Regions from separate parts of the Arthrobacter sp. PvP023 genome, predicted to be linked through region 2. Evidence: riboswitches for the same ligand, from Rfam matches in the RefSeq annotation. Region 2 holds a riboswitch; each other region holds the start of a gene.
The links. Region 2 has a riboswitch for cyclic di-AMP ahead of JOE31_RS11120 (NlpC/P60 family protein). Riboswitches for the same ligand answer to the same signal wherever they lie in the genome.

Region 1 (4,264 bases), 1.7 Mb from region 2:
TGGGACTGACGCAAGGACTGTGCTCGAGGAGCTGAGCTGGATGACGGATCTGATCGACACCACGGAGATGTATCTTCGGACAATCTTGGAGCTTGAGGAAGAGAACATCGTTGCTCTCCGTGCGCGGATTGCCGAACGGCTGCGCCACTCCGGCCCCACTGTTTCGCAGACCATCGGCCGGATGGAACGCGACGGACTGGTGGTTGTTTCGGGCGACCGGCACCTTGAGCTCACCGAAACAGGCCGGAAACGGGCTACCGAGGTTATGCGCAAGCACCGCCTTGCGGAGCGGCTCCTCGCCGACGTCATCGGCCTCGACTGGGCGTATGTCCATGACGAAGCCTGCCGCTGGGAACACGTCATGAGCGAGCGGGTTGAGCGGCGCATCTTCGAGCTCCTGGACCATCCCACGGTTTCCCCTTACGGCAACCCCATTCCCGGCCTGGCGGCACTTGGCGGACAGCCCACTCCCGCGTTCACCGACGGAGTGGTGAACCTTCTTGACGCCATGGCCGGATACGGGGCCGACTCCCGCATTACCGTGAGCCGCCTGGCCGAGCCCATCCAGGTTGAGCCGGAGCTGCTGGTCCAGCTCGATGAAGGCGGCATCCGGCCGGGGGCGTCCCTCGCCCTGGAGCGCGTGGGGGAGTACATCTCGGTGCGCGTACCCGAGATCGAAGGCGCCCTGGAACTGCCGCCCGAAGTTGCGGCCCACGTATTTGTTACGGTCCGCTAACCGTGCACCTCGTAGGACCACCTACAACACGTTGAGACGCAGATAACGGAATTATTACCGTGCTGATTAATCACCTATAGTTGAGGACTAGCGCCGATACGAAAGCGTTACCTGATCCGAAGCCGAGCTCTGCCAGCGGATCAAGGTACGAATCACCTCCTGGCAGAGGCGGGGGAACCACAACCGGCCGTTGAAAGACGGCCTTGGGGTGAAGTCCGTCAGCGGCAAAGCACCTCCGACGAAGGATTCCTTTGGGATACCCCTGTGTCGGATGCCTTGCATTGGCGGACCGGGTCTTTGATCTCTCTGACCCGAATCCGACAGCTAACTCCGCAGGCTTTCCAGAGAGGATAATTCTTGACCACGCAGACCGTCAGGGGCCGCCGCAGGGCGACAGGTCCCGCTTCGGAGTACCCCGTGGCCGAAGCCGTAATGACGGTCAGGCCGCGCGACGCACACCGTGATGCGCGCCGGCGCCGGAGCCTGTTCAGCCAGGTTACGGACTTCGCCTCGGCGAGCGGCGTGGGTCAGAAGGCGGGCATCGCGCTGGCCGCCACCGGACTGGTCCTTACCGTGACCGTACCGTCAACCGGCCCCATGGTCTCCACGTCAGACACGGGATCCACCGCCGCCGCATCAGTCGCGGCGCAGCCGGAGGTCTCCGCTGCCGCCAGCGCCAAGATCGACTTCAACCGGACCGCCGTAGCCACCAAGGGGGATCCGGACGGCAAGCTCAAGCAGTTGCTGAGCGCGCAGTCAGCCGGAACCATCACCCGCGCGGCATCCACCGGCAGCCTGGGCGCGCCGCTGGAACAGATGGTCACCGCATCACCTTTCGGTTTCCGGGTTAGCCCGATCACGGGCGGAGCCGGCGAGTTCCACCGTGGCCAGGACTACGCGGCCCAGTGCGGCACAAGCGTATTCGCCGCCGCCAGCGGAACCGTGACCTTCTCCGGCTGGCACCCCTACGGCGGTGGCAACCGTGTGGTGATTGACCACGGCAACGGCCTGGAAACCACGTACAACCACCTCTCGTCGTCCAGTGTCCAGGTTGGCCAGAAGGTCAACCGCGGCGACGTGGTGGCGCTCAGCGGGACCACCGGCGCCTCCACCGGCTGCCACCTCCACTTTGAAGTGATGGTCAACGGCGAAGTCGTCGACCCGCTCGGCTGGCTCTGATCCAAACGATCGGCCGCTCTCGCATTCCTGTGACATGTCGTGACCTGAATGTGACATTCGTTCGGAATTCCTGTACCGTTTAGAGCACGCCAACTTTTCCGAAGTTGGCGCTCTTGAGTGGATTGCCTAACTCTGCCACCGCTCAAGGTCCGTTCGCATTACATCGTCTGGCAGAGGCGGGGGAACCAATTTTGGTCTTCGCAAGAAGACCTTGGGGTTAAGTCGCAACGCTTCCCAGGAAGCCGAGCGGCCGGGTGACTCCCATCCGAATCCGACAGCTCACCTCGTAGGCATTGGGAGAGGCTACCTTCGTGTCTACACGTCACAATTCTGCGCGCCACCGCGCGCAAACGGTTCGTACGAACCCGTTAAACTCCGTGTCCAGGGCTGTTACTGCCAACGCCGGGACCGTAGGTCGCCAGGCGGCTGTTATCGCAGCTGCTTCCGGACTGATCCTCAGTGTTGGGATGCCGGCAAATGCCGCCGATACCAACCTGGGCGTTTCCGCTTCGACGGAGTCCGGCTCACAGTCGGCCCAGCTGACCGTAACTGCAGAACCCACAGCGACTGTTTCCTTCGAGCGTCCGGCAGTGACCACGAAGGCAGCGCCCAAGGTTGAAACCGTTCGGGCACAGTCCACCGGTACGGACGCCAGCGAGACCTCCACTGAGGCTGACGGAGAGGCCAAGGCAAGCAAGCTTGCTGACGCCGCATCTTCCGCAGCAGCATCGGGCCTCGCTGCCATCGCTTACACCGGTATCGGCAGCCCTTACGTCTGGGGCGGTACCACTCCCAGCGGCTGGGACTGCTCAGGCTTCACGCAGTGGGTATACGCACAGGCCGGCATCAGCATCCCCCGCACCAACGCATGGACAGCCATGACGCCTACCGCCACCCCGGCGCCGGGCGATCTTGTCATGCAAAACGGCGGCGCCCACGTTGGCATCTACGTCGGCAACGGCATGATGATCAGCGCGCTCAACCCCTCGCAGGGCACTCTCCTGCACGCTGTGTCCGCCACGGGCACCTCTGCGTTCTACACGCTTCGCTAACACACGCGCTTCCCATCGCTGAAGTGCGCGTTCTTCGCTAAAAACCCTGTTCGGGCCGTTCCGGCTTACCCCCAAGATGCCGGAGCGTCCAAAAACCGCGGCCTGCCATGCAGTCTGAGGAAAACGAAAGAGAGAACTAATGACTACTCGTGCCATCGCACGGCATCGCGCCGAGGTTACAAAGACCAACTCGCTTGCTGTCATTGCCAAGGCCGTCGGCGACAACGCCGGTGGCATGGGCCGTCAGGCTGCGGTTATCGCTGCTGCCTCCGGTCTGGTCCTGACGAGCGGTATCGCAGCCAACGCTGCCGACACCAATGTTCAGCGCGAAGCAACCTCTGCTTCCACCCTGGAAGTCCAGTCTTCCGCTCCGGCCAACATCTCGGCTGCATCCAGCATCGCCATCTCCTTCGAGAAGCCGGCTGTTTCCACCTCCCCGGCTCCGGTCGTTGAGGCTCCCAAGCCGGTTGTTGAAGTTCAGGAAGCTGCTCCCGCGGCCGCTCCGGCTGCCGTTGCAGAGACTGTGTCCGCCCCGGCGGCTCCGGCTGCCCCTGCGGCCCCCGCCGCTGCCAGCGGAAACGGCGCTTCGATCGCAGCTGCGGCGTACGCCCAGCTCGGCGTTGCCCAGGACTGCACCGCCCTTGCCACCAACGCGCTTGCGGCCGTAGGCATCAACTACCACGGCTGGCCGGCCGGTTACCTTTCCCTGGGCCGTACCGTGAGTGCAGCCGAGGCACAGCCAGGCGACCTCGCATACTACGAGAACGGCGGCATGGGCATGGCCCACATCGCTGTATACGTCGGCAACGGCCAGGCCGTGCACGGTGGCTGGAACGGCGGAACCACTTCCCTGTTCAGCGTCAACGTCGGCTCCGGCCCGGTCTTCATCCGCGTTGGCGGCTAAAGCCTCCAGCTAACGTTTGCCGGAAGAACCCCTGCCTCCGGGCGGGGGTTCTTCTGCGTTTCCGGCAGGTGAATTTTTGCCGACACGGAGTGTATGGTAAGGACCCGATTCGGTGATCGGCCACTTGAGTGTTTACTCTTGTGTTGTCGATCCATAGCGCCCGGACAAGCAGAGGGCAGCCGGCCCTCGAGCCCCTGACGGGCGCGGCCGTGAAGAGGTATGTGCATGCGCACTCTCGTTCTTAATGCTGGATATGAACCGCTGGCGGTTGTAACCTTCCGCCGGGCGCTGGTTCTTGTGCTGACCGGAAAAGCTAGCGTAGTGGCCGAGGGCGACGATCCTGTCGTCGGGCCGCAGGAGATCCTGGGCCGTCCGTCCGTGATTCTCCTGAAC
Region 2 (4,264 bases):
CGGCGGTTGTCCTGCTGCAGTCCAGGGTGGCCTTGCTCAACAACTCCGACCTCACCCGGATCGAGGGCTTTGTGCGGGAGGCGCAGCTGGGTGAGCTGGTGGACCCGCTCGCCGTCGACGTCGTCCGTCCCTTGGTGACGGCGCTGGAAGGACAAGCTGGGATGCGGGCACATGCTGTGCTGGGGCGCTGGGCGCGGGATCCTGATCCGTGGCTGAGGCGCGCGGCGGCGCTGTCGCTTGGGGACGCCGCTCAGCCGCCGGCCCGACGCTCCACCACCGCGTAGGCCCTGCCCTCCAGGAACTCCCAGTCTGTAACCACCATGAACCCCAGGGCGCTGACGCGGTCGTTGAGGACCAGGACGTCAAAGCCGCCGTCCCGCGGCTCGGCGTCCCACGTCGCCACATGCAGTTCCTTGCCCTCGAGGATCAAGAGCTCCGTGTTGACGTCGAAATCCTCCGGCGGCTGATCGCTCAGCTGGCAGATGGCCACGCAATAGTTTTTCACCTACGGACCGCCCATCTAAGACGGATTGCCGCGTCATCCGATGCAGTGGTTCGGCCTAGTACGTGATGGAGATTCCCCGAGCCGGTGACCACGTAACCTGTCCTCCCTGATAATTTTGTGCTGCGACGCCACCGGATGCGATGTATTCGTCACTGGTGGGGTAGCCGAGGAGGCCGTTTTCCCACCCCTGAGCTGCCCAGGCCGCGCCAATGGCGCCTTTGGTGCCGTGGGCGCCCGTAGCGGCCGACCAGTGGATCTGACCTCCCTGGAAAACCTGGTAGGCGCCGCCATTCCTGAGCCCTGTGACTTCACGTGAGACCGGGTATCCCAGACCACCGTTTTCCCACCCCTGCGCGGACCACGCAGCGCCAATGGCCCCTAGCGTGGCATGTCCTCCTGATGCTGGTGACCAGTGAATCTGTCCGCCTTGGAAGACCTGGTAAACGCCGCCGCCCTTTAGCCCCGGGATTTCGCTCGAAAGAGGGTAGCCGAGTTTACCGTTCTCCCATCCCTGCCCAGCCCAGACCGTGCCAATTCCACCCCTGGTGCTGTGCGCTCCGGTAGTCGGCGACCAATGGACCTGGCCGCCTTGGAAACTCTGGTAAACGCCTCCGTTTCGGAGTCCTGAGACTTCATTCGTGACCGGGGAACCGAGCGGTCCGTTTCCCGCGCCTTGCGCCACCCAGAGCGCCCCAATGGCGCCTCTAACGGCCGGCCCGGCTGAAGGAGTGGGCGTCGGTGATGGTGACGGTGACGGCGAAGGTGACGGAGGCGGTGACGCCACAGGGGACTGGCCCAGCGCCTGCGCCACTGTACGGACCGACGTCGTACCGTTTGCTGTCCGCGCAGCCAGCCACGTGACGAACTCTTTGAACAGTGCGGGGCTGATGGACAACGTCGGATCAGTTCCGGTGGCAATTTCGTGGAAGGTCAGCTGCAGCCAGCCGCCTGTTGACTCGGCGTTGGTGACGGCAGCCTGAAGAGTTGCCATGGTCCACGTGCTGTCCACCTGGTCCGGTGCCTGGGTGACCATGGGGTTAGCCGGCGGCAGGGTCTCGGCAACAGGGCAGCCGGCGCAGCTGGCCGGAGATCGAATGTCACCGAGGCCCCGGGAACTGGCGTAGCCGCAGCCGCGGACCGCTGATTGGGCAGTGGCGTTCTCCGCCGCGAAGGGGTAGGCGAAGTTACGGACGGTGAAGCCCCAGCCTTCGAGGGTGGACTTGCTGTTGCAGGCCTCCGCACTGGCGGCCGCTGCGCTGAGCGTTGTCATGTCCGGGTGGGTCACGCTGTGGCCGCCGATCTCGTTGCCATCGGCCACGAGAGTGTTCAGGTTTGCCTGGGTGAGGAACCCGGACTGGCCCACAAAGGACGTGGTGATGAAGAAAGTTCCTACCAGGCCGTGGGCTTTCAGCTCCTGCGCTGCGGCCAACTGGCTGCCGAGTCCGTCGTCGAACGTCAGGCTGACGATGGTCGGCCCCGCGGCCTTCGAAGTGCCGGCCACGCCCGCCACTGTGCTGACAGCAAGCAGCAGCGCACCCAGGATTGCAACCCAGCGCCTGCCGTGCGGGCCTCCGGCCAAAGGTTCAGGGGGATCCGCCACGTGACGCGCGGGCTTGCGGACAGGCTGATTGGACCAACGCATGATGCCTCCAAGCGTGTGAGTCCCCCCGCAAGAACATGCACGTAGACTACGCCTCGTGGCGTCAAGGCAAAACACTCGACTTTGATTAACGCAGTACCCGAGTACACCGCAGCTACCTGCATTCCGCGCTTGGTTCGGCAGTGCGTTATCCGAATGTGACATCGGCCGAGGGGCGCGCGTACGGTGGGACAGTGCCGGTTATCTCCGATACGGGCACTCCCGGGCGGATTGCCTAACCCTGCCGCGGCCCGGGATCCGATCGAAACCATCCGGCAGGGACGGGGAAACCACTTTTGGCCTGCAGGATTGTTGTGCAGGTCTTCGGGGTGAAGCCGCAAGCCGTCCGCTGAGCGGATGGCAACTGCGGCCGGGTGTCTCCCATCCGAATCCGACAGCTAACCTCGCAGGCATCGGGAGAGGTTACTTCATGTCTTCACGCAAACTGCCCGCTCACCATCCGTCAACCGCGCCCGCAGGACGCTCCGGCGTCACAACGGCCCGCGGCAGAAGCAAGGTTGGCCGCCAGGCCGCGGCGATTGCGGCGGCTTCTGGCCTGGTCCTGTCCAGCGGGATGGCTGCGCAGGCCGCCGAGGCTCCCGCGGAACGCGATTCGGCACCGGCATCCGGCCTCGACGCCAAGGCCCAGGTGGGTGCCCCGCTCAGCGCGGACTCCCACGTCAGGATCAGTTTCGAGCGGCCGGACGTCAGCACCACCCCCGCTCCAGTGGAAGTGCCGGTTGGCGAGCCCGCCCCGGCAGAAGCGGTGGCCCCGGCTGCAGCGCCGGCACCGGTTGCGGCGCCGGCGGCTCCTGCCGTTTCCGTCCAGGTCCAGGCAGCTGCGCCGGCTCCGGCTCCTGCCCCGGCGGCCGGCGGTGTCAACGCCGCCATGGTTTCTGCCGCCTACGCGCAACTGGGCATCACCCAGGACTGCACCGCCATGGTGGAAAAGGCACTTGGCTCCGCCGGCATTCCCGTCGGCGACCTGGGACCCATGCAGTTCATGAACTACGGCTCAGTGGTGGCGGAACCCCAGCCCGGCGACATGGTGGTCCAGTCCGGCCACGTGGGCATTTACATCGGCGACGGACAGGTGATCAGCGGCGGCATGAACGGTGTCAACGCCACCGTCACCCACCCGCTGTCCTGGCTGACGGCCACCGGCGGCGTGACCTTCGTCCGCGCCGGAGCCTAGCCTGCCGGTCCCGTTCTCCCCGAGGGGCCGGGAAACCGGATGACAGGCCGGTGATCAGCTGCCTTGGGGGCAGCCGGTCACCGGCCTTCCCCGTCGCCACACATCTGCCCGGGGTTTCAGGGCGGGGAGATCGCGACCGGAACCGTGCTCTCGCCCTGTGCGAACTTGATCCGCAGGACGGCATCGCGGGTGTCCGCCGGGATAGTGAAGCGGACATCGCCCGTTTTGCTTGAATCGCCAGCCACCAGCTCGTTCAGGCCGGAATCGGGGGAGTGGCTGACTCCGACGGCGCCGAGCCTGAACGTTGAGTCCCAGAAGTTGATGTCATACCTGCCGTGGTTGGTGCATCTGAGCGTGAACGTCAACGCGATCTTGCCGGACACGTCAGGGCGCGCACGGGCACCAAGAATTTCATATTCGACGTCGGCAGCCCTGTAGCGGTGCTCGGCCGGCAGGGCTACCGCCCACTCCGGGCTGTTACCGCCGCCGGACCCGGCACCCGACGGCGGGACAGTGCCGTCCGGCTGTGCGGAGGCGCCGGTGGCGGAGGAGCCCGCCGTTGAAGCGGCGGGCTTGCCGGCGTCGAACACCCCAAGCTGCCCCAGGCCAAGCAGCAGCCCCGTCACAGCGGTGATCACCGCTGCAGCGGCGGTCAGCAGACCGGGCAGCGTAGCCCACCAGCTGGTGGGTTTCTCCTCCGCCATAGCCGTTCCCCCTCGGTCCGGTGCCAGGGTCAAGATCCGTTGTATCCCAATACTCCTGCCAGGCGGCCACCAGCGCCAGATCCCGGGTGGTGCCGCATGGAAGCCCGGCCGATACCCCGGCCTGCCAGTGCGGAACGGCCCTGTTATCCATGCCCCGACACTCGTACTCTGGTCTTTGGAGGTGATTGCCATGAAGGCAACCCAGGGAGACCGGATCACTA
Region 3 (4,264 bases), 1.9 Mb from region 2:
CACGGTGGCCAGGGTGGCGCTCCTAGGGGCGTCCCCGGTGGACCGGGCATTGGCCAATTTCTTCCTCAGCATTCATTCTCCTGCCGCTCCGACGCGGTATTTCACCTGCCCGGAGGAAGCCATGGGGTGGCTCCCGGCACTTTAACCGTCATCGCGGCGGTTTAACCGTCATCGCGGCGGTGGAACACCCGGCGCGAGTTGGGCCCGCAGTTCCGGAACCGGAATACGGCCGGCCGCCAGGTCGCGGCTGAGGCGGACCATGCCGCGAAGATCGGCGAGCGCGGTCTGGAAAAGGTCCACACCGGCGTCGCCACCGTCGGTCCAGTCCACCGGGACCTCGTGTACGCGGAGTCCGCATCTTTCGGCCAGGACCAGCAGTTCGGTGTCAAAGAACCATGCGGTGTCAGCCGTATGCGGCAGGATGTGCCGGGCAACATCTGCGCGGATAGCCTTGAAGCCGCACTGCGCGTCGCTGAAACGCGCACCCATCAGCGCATGCAGCAGAACGTTGTACCCGCGGGAGATGAACCCCCGCCACGGTCCGCGGACAACGCGGGAAGTTCGTGCCAGCCGCGATCCGATCGCCAGGTCCGAGTGCCCGGAAAGAAGCGGGGCGACCAAGGGGGCGAGCGCAGCGAGGTCGCTGGAAAGACTCACGTCCATGTAGGCCAGCACGGGTGACGGCGAGGCCAGCCACACGGTGCGGAGCGCGTTGCCGCGGCCTTTGGAGGTGAGCCGGACCACGGTGACCTCGCGTAGTTCCCGGGCCACACGCTCGGCGGTCTTGAGCGTGCCGTCGGTGCTGGAATTGTCCGCCACCGTAATCCGGAACGGGTAGGGAAACGTATCGGCCAGGTACAAGTGGAGCTGCCGCAGGGATTGCTCCAGACCCTGTTCCTCGTTATAGACCGGGATGACTACATCCAGCACCGGCGCAGCGGTTCCTGTGGTGCCGGTCATGTGCGTATCAACGGGCGCCCGACGGACGCGACCCTGCCGGGGGAACGTCGGGGCGGGAGGACCCGGCCGGGCGTCGACGGCGGCCCGCGGTTGCGGGTGCAGCAGGGTTCCCGTGGCCAGGTCTGTGGGCGTCATGGTTCAACTATGGCGCCGCAGCATATGAAGGATTTAGGCCAAAGCTGTGCAGCTGCTGTGGGCTCTGTCAGGACCGGAACAGGAACGGAAGCGGCAGCGGTGCTCCCGCCGTCATTGGTGGGAGCACCGCAGCCGCGGTTTATGCGTCAGGGGCGAGTAGCGAACAGATGTTCGTGGCAGTGCCGGATCCTGAGAATCTCCGCAATTCGTTGCCTTTGGAATCCACAGAGAAGTTGACATTACCCCGTGTGAGGAATAGCCCGTCAGGAGACGGGAGCTGAAGGAGGCTATTGCCCGTAGCCTTCACCTCGACCACGTTCTCGCTCGGGAACGAAAAGAAAAGGACGCCCGTGATGACGTAACTGGCGGTCTTTCCGTCTGGCCCCGTCAGCGTTATCTTCAGCCTCGGGGAAGTGCTGATGATGTCCCCGGAGGGAGTCGTGATGTTCTTGGCCTTGCCGGTGACTTCACCGGTGACAGGAAATCCACAGCTCGTGAAGGTGGCGGGTCCGTCCACGGTGATCGGCGGGCCCGAAGGGGCGGCGGCGGCCGGAGCGGCGGCTGCGAAGATTGAGGCCAGGACGGCCGTCGGAACTAACCATTTTTTCATTGTTGTGCTCCCTGCATCTTGATGACGGCGCTGGGCCGGCAGCCGCTGGGAAGACGATTGAAAGCGGCGGCGACCCAGAGTCACTCCTCGACCTTGTGAAAACCTTGTGGCTCCGTAACGGAGAGAAGGTCCCGTCCAACAAGAAGCACCACGCCAATACGGCCGGAGGCCCCGAACCCAAGCATGGATTCGGGGCCTCCGGTGTTGCGAGCCAAGATGGCTTCGTGTGCCGGTTTAGTACCAGTTGTTGGCGTAGTGGAAGTCCAGGGCGCCGCAAGGGGAGCCGTACCGTTCCTTTACGTAATTCAGGCCCCAGTTGATCTGGGTGCGGAAGTTGGTCAGATAGTCGGACCCGGCGCTGGCCATCTTTTCCGCCGGCAGCGACTGGACGATGCCGTACGCGCCACTGCTGGCGTTCGTGGCAGTGGTCTTCCAATCCGATTCCTTGGTCCAGAGCGTGGTGAGGCACTGCATCTGGTCAGCCGCCCAGCCGTACGTTCCGAGCTGCGAGGCGGCATACGCCTGGGCAGCTGCGGGATCGTCAACAGCTACGGGCGGTGCCGGGGCCGGAGCCGGTTCGGGGGCCGCGGCAGGTGCAGGAGCGGCGGCGGCCGCAGGCGCTTCCGGTGCCTTCTCCTCCGACGGCTTCTCCCCGGAGGACTGCGCGTTCACGCTGACAGAGGACGGAGCGGGCATGGCGGAAACGAGGATTTTTTCGAACGCGAGCTTCGATTCGGCGTCGGCAGTGGTTGCGGCACTTCCCGCGCCCGTTGCCGATGTTGCGGGGGCGGCGGGTTCGGAAGCCTGGCCGGCGGCGCCGACGCCAATCAGCACCGCGCAGGCGGTGGTTACTACTGCGGCCCGGCGGCCGGAGCCCTGCAGGCTGGCCGCGAACCGGGACAACGGGGACGTCTTGGCGGCTGGTTCGGCGCGGTGGCGTGAGCGGTGCGCAGGCGCTGCGGACGTGCGGGAAGCGGGCTCAGGACGTACTTCTGGCGTGGATTTAGTCATGGTTGCCTCTCGATGCCGGCGGAGTTAGCTGTCGGGTTCGGATGAGGTCATCCGGCCGCACGGAACTTCACGTGTCGGCTTCACCCCAAGGGCGGCAATGCAGAATGCCCGGAGACCTGGGTCCCCCGCCTCTGCCTGATCATGAGGAAACCCGGGTAGCGGCAGAGTTTGGCGTCCATCCGGATATGCGGCCGGAACGGTGGCCGCACTCCAAAAACGGTACAGGAATCTTGCGATTAAGTCACATTTCGGTAACGAGGATCACGACGGCGGCGCGTTGGCTTGCGTAACTGCCTGCACTGCAGGCCGGGCTTCCGGTGCGGCTACGCTTCCGGTGCTTCTCCCGGGAGGCGCAGCGCAAACTCTGTGCGTCCCGGGCGGGAAGTGACCTCGACGGTTCCACCATGCGCCTCCACAATCGACTGCACGATCGACAGCCCCAGCCCGCTCGTGCCCTCGGCAGCCGCAGCGCCCGCGCCGCCGGAACCCGACGCGGAACCTGCAGGACTGGTTCGCGCGGCGTCAGCCCGGGCAAAGCGGGCGAAAACCCGGTCCACAAATTCCGGCGGGATCCCGGCACCGTTGTCCGTTACGGTCACCACAGCGCTGCCGTCGGCCGACCGCATCACTCCGGTGACCACGGTGGTGCCCGGTTCCGTGTGCTTGCGGGCATTGGAGAGCAGGTTGGCCATCACCTGGTGCAGCTGCTTGGCATCCCCGCGGACCACCACGGGCTCTTCCGGGAGCTCCAGCTGCCAGATGCGGTCCGGTGCCATGACCTTCTCGTCGCTGACGGTTTCCACCGCAAGCTGCGTCAGGTCCACATCGCTGATCTTGAGCGGCTGGCCTTCGTCCAACCTGGCCAACAGCAGGAGGTCCTCCACCAGGGTGGTCATCCGTTCGGACTGGCTCTGCACCCTGGCCAGCGATTTCTGGCCGTCCGGGGTGAAGTCCTCGGTCATCCGCATGAGTTCCGTGTAGCCGCGGATAGCGGTGAGCGGCGTGCGCAGCTCGTGCGAGGCATCGGCCACGAACTGGCGCACCTTGGTTTCGCTCTGTTGCCGGGCCTCAAGCGCCTTGGAGACGTTATCCAGCATGAGGTTGAGGGCGTGCCCCACACTGCCCACTTCGGTTCCGGGATGCGCGTTCGACGGCGGCACGCGGACTGCGAGGGCCACCTCGCCGGCGTCGAGCGGCAGTTTCGAAACCTGCGTGGCGACCTCGGACAGTTGCTCGAGGGGTTTCATGGTGCGTCGGATCAGCACCGTTCCGGCAAGGCCGATCAGTACCAGGCCGCCCATCGACACGATCACCATCGTCCATACCAAGGAGTTGAGCGTGTTCTGTTTCTCGTTGAGGGGGAGCCCGGTGACAATCACGTCCCCGTATGGCGCCGCCACCGCCACCAGGCGGTAGGAGCCGGTGGACAGTGCCCGATCGACGGGCGTTCCGTCGTGCTGGAGTGCCAAAAGAACCTGGTTATCCTCGGGGGAGAGGGACGCCACGGTGGCGTCTTTGGCGAGGAACCCGGCGCTGCTGACATTCCCG

Region 1: another riboswitch for cyclic di-AMP. It lies ahead of JOE31_RS18790 (C40 family peptidase); the one in region 2 lies ahead of JOE31_RS11120 (NlpC/P60 family protein).
Region 3: another riboswitch for cyclic di-AMP. It lies ahead of JOE31_RS19510 (hypothetical protein); the one in region 2 lies ahead of JOE31_RS11120 (NlpC/P60 family protein).

The regions. Positions count from the first base shown of each region.
Region 1 is NZ_JAFIBI010000001.1:4,149,687-4,153,950, reverse strand. It holds gene JOE31_RS18800 (metal-dependent transcriptional regulator) at 41-736, shown strand; cyclic di-AMP (ydaO/yuaA leader) riboswitch at 847-1,090, shown strand; gene JOE31_RS18795 (M23 family metallopeptidase) at 1,094-1,915, shown strand; cyclic di-AMP (ydaO/yuaA leader) riboswitch at 2,029-2,222, shown strand; gene JOE31_RS18790 (C40 family peptidase) at 2,383-2,967, shown strand; gene JOE31_RS18785 (NlpC/P60 family protein) at 3,107-3,871, shown strand; gene JOE31_RS18780 (HNH endonuclease) at 4,097-4,264, shown strand, end outside.
Region 2 is NZ_JAFIBI010000001.1:2,405,693-2,409,956, forward strand. It holds gene JOE31_RS11105 (DNA alkylation repair protein) at 1-284, shown strand, start outside; gene JOE31_RS11110 (hypothetical protein) at 251-490, opposite strand; gene JOE31_RS11115 (polysaccharide deacetylase family protein) at 561-2,147, opposite strand; cyclic di-AMP (ydaO/yuaA leader) riboswitch at 2,377-2,571, shown strand; gene JOE31_RS11120 (NlpC/P60 family protein) at 2,575-3,339, shown strand; gene JOE31_RS11125 (hypothetical protein) at 3,456-4,043, opposite strand; gene JOE31_RS11130 (DUF1918 domain-containing protein) at 4,234-4,264, shown strand, end outside.
Region 3 is NZ_JAFIBI010000001.1:4,311,128-4,315,391, reverse strand. It holds gene JOE31_RS19525 (STAS/SEC14 domain-containing protein) at 1-145, shown strand, start outside; gene JOE31_RS19520 (dolichyl-phosphate beta-glucosyltransferase) at 169-1,095, opposite strand; gene JOE31_RS19515 (hypothetical protein) at 1,235-1,789, opposite strand; gene JOE31_RS19510 (hypothetical protein) at 1,940-2,716, opposite strand; cyclic di-AMP (ydaO/yuaA leader) riboswitch at 2,716-2,900, opposite strand; gene JOE31_RS19505 (HAMP domain-containing sensor histidine kinase) at 3,040-4,264, opposite strand, start outside.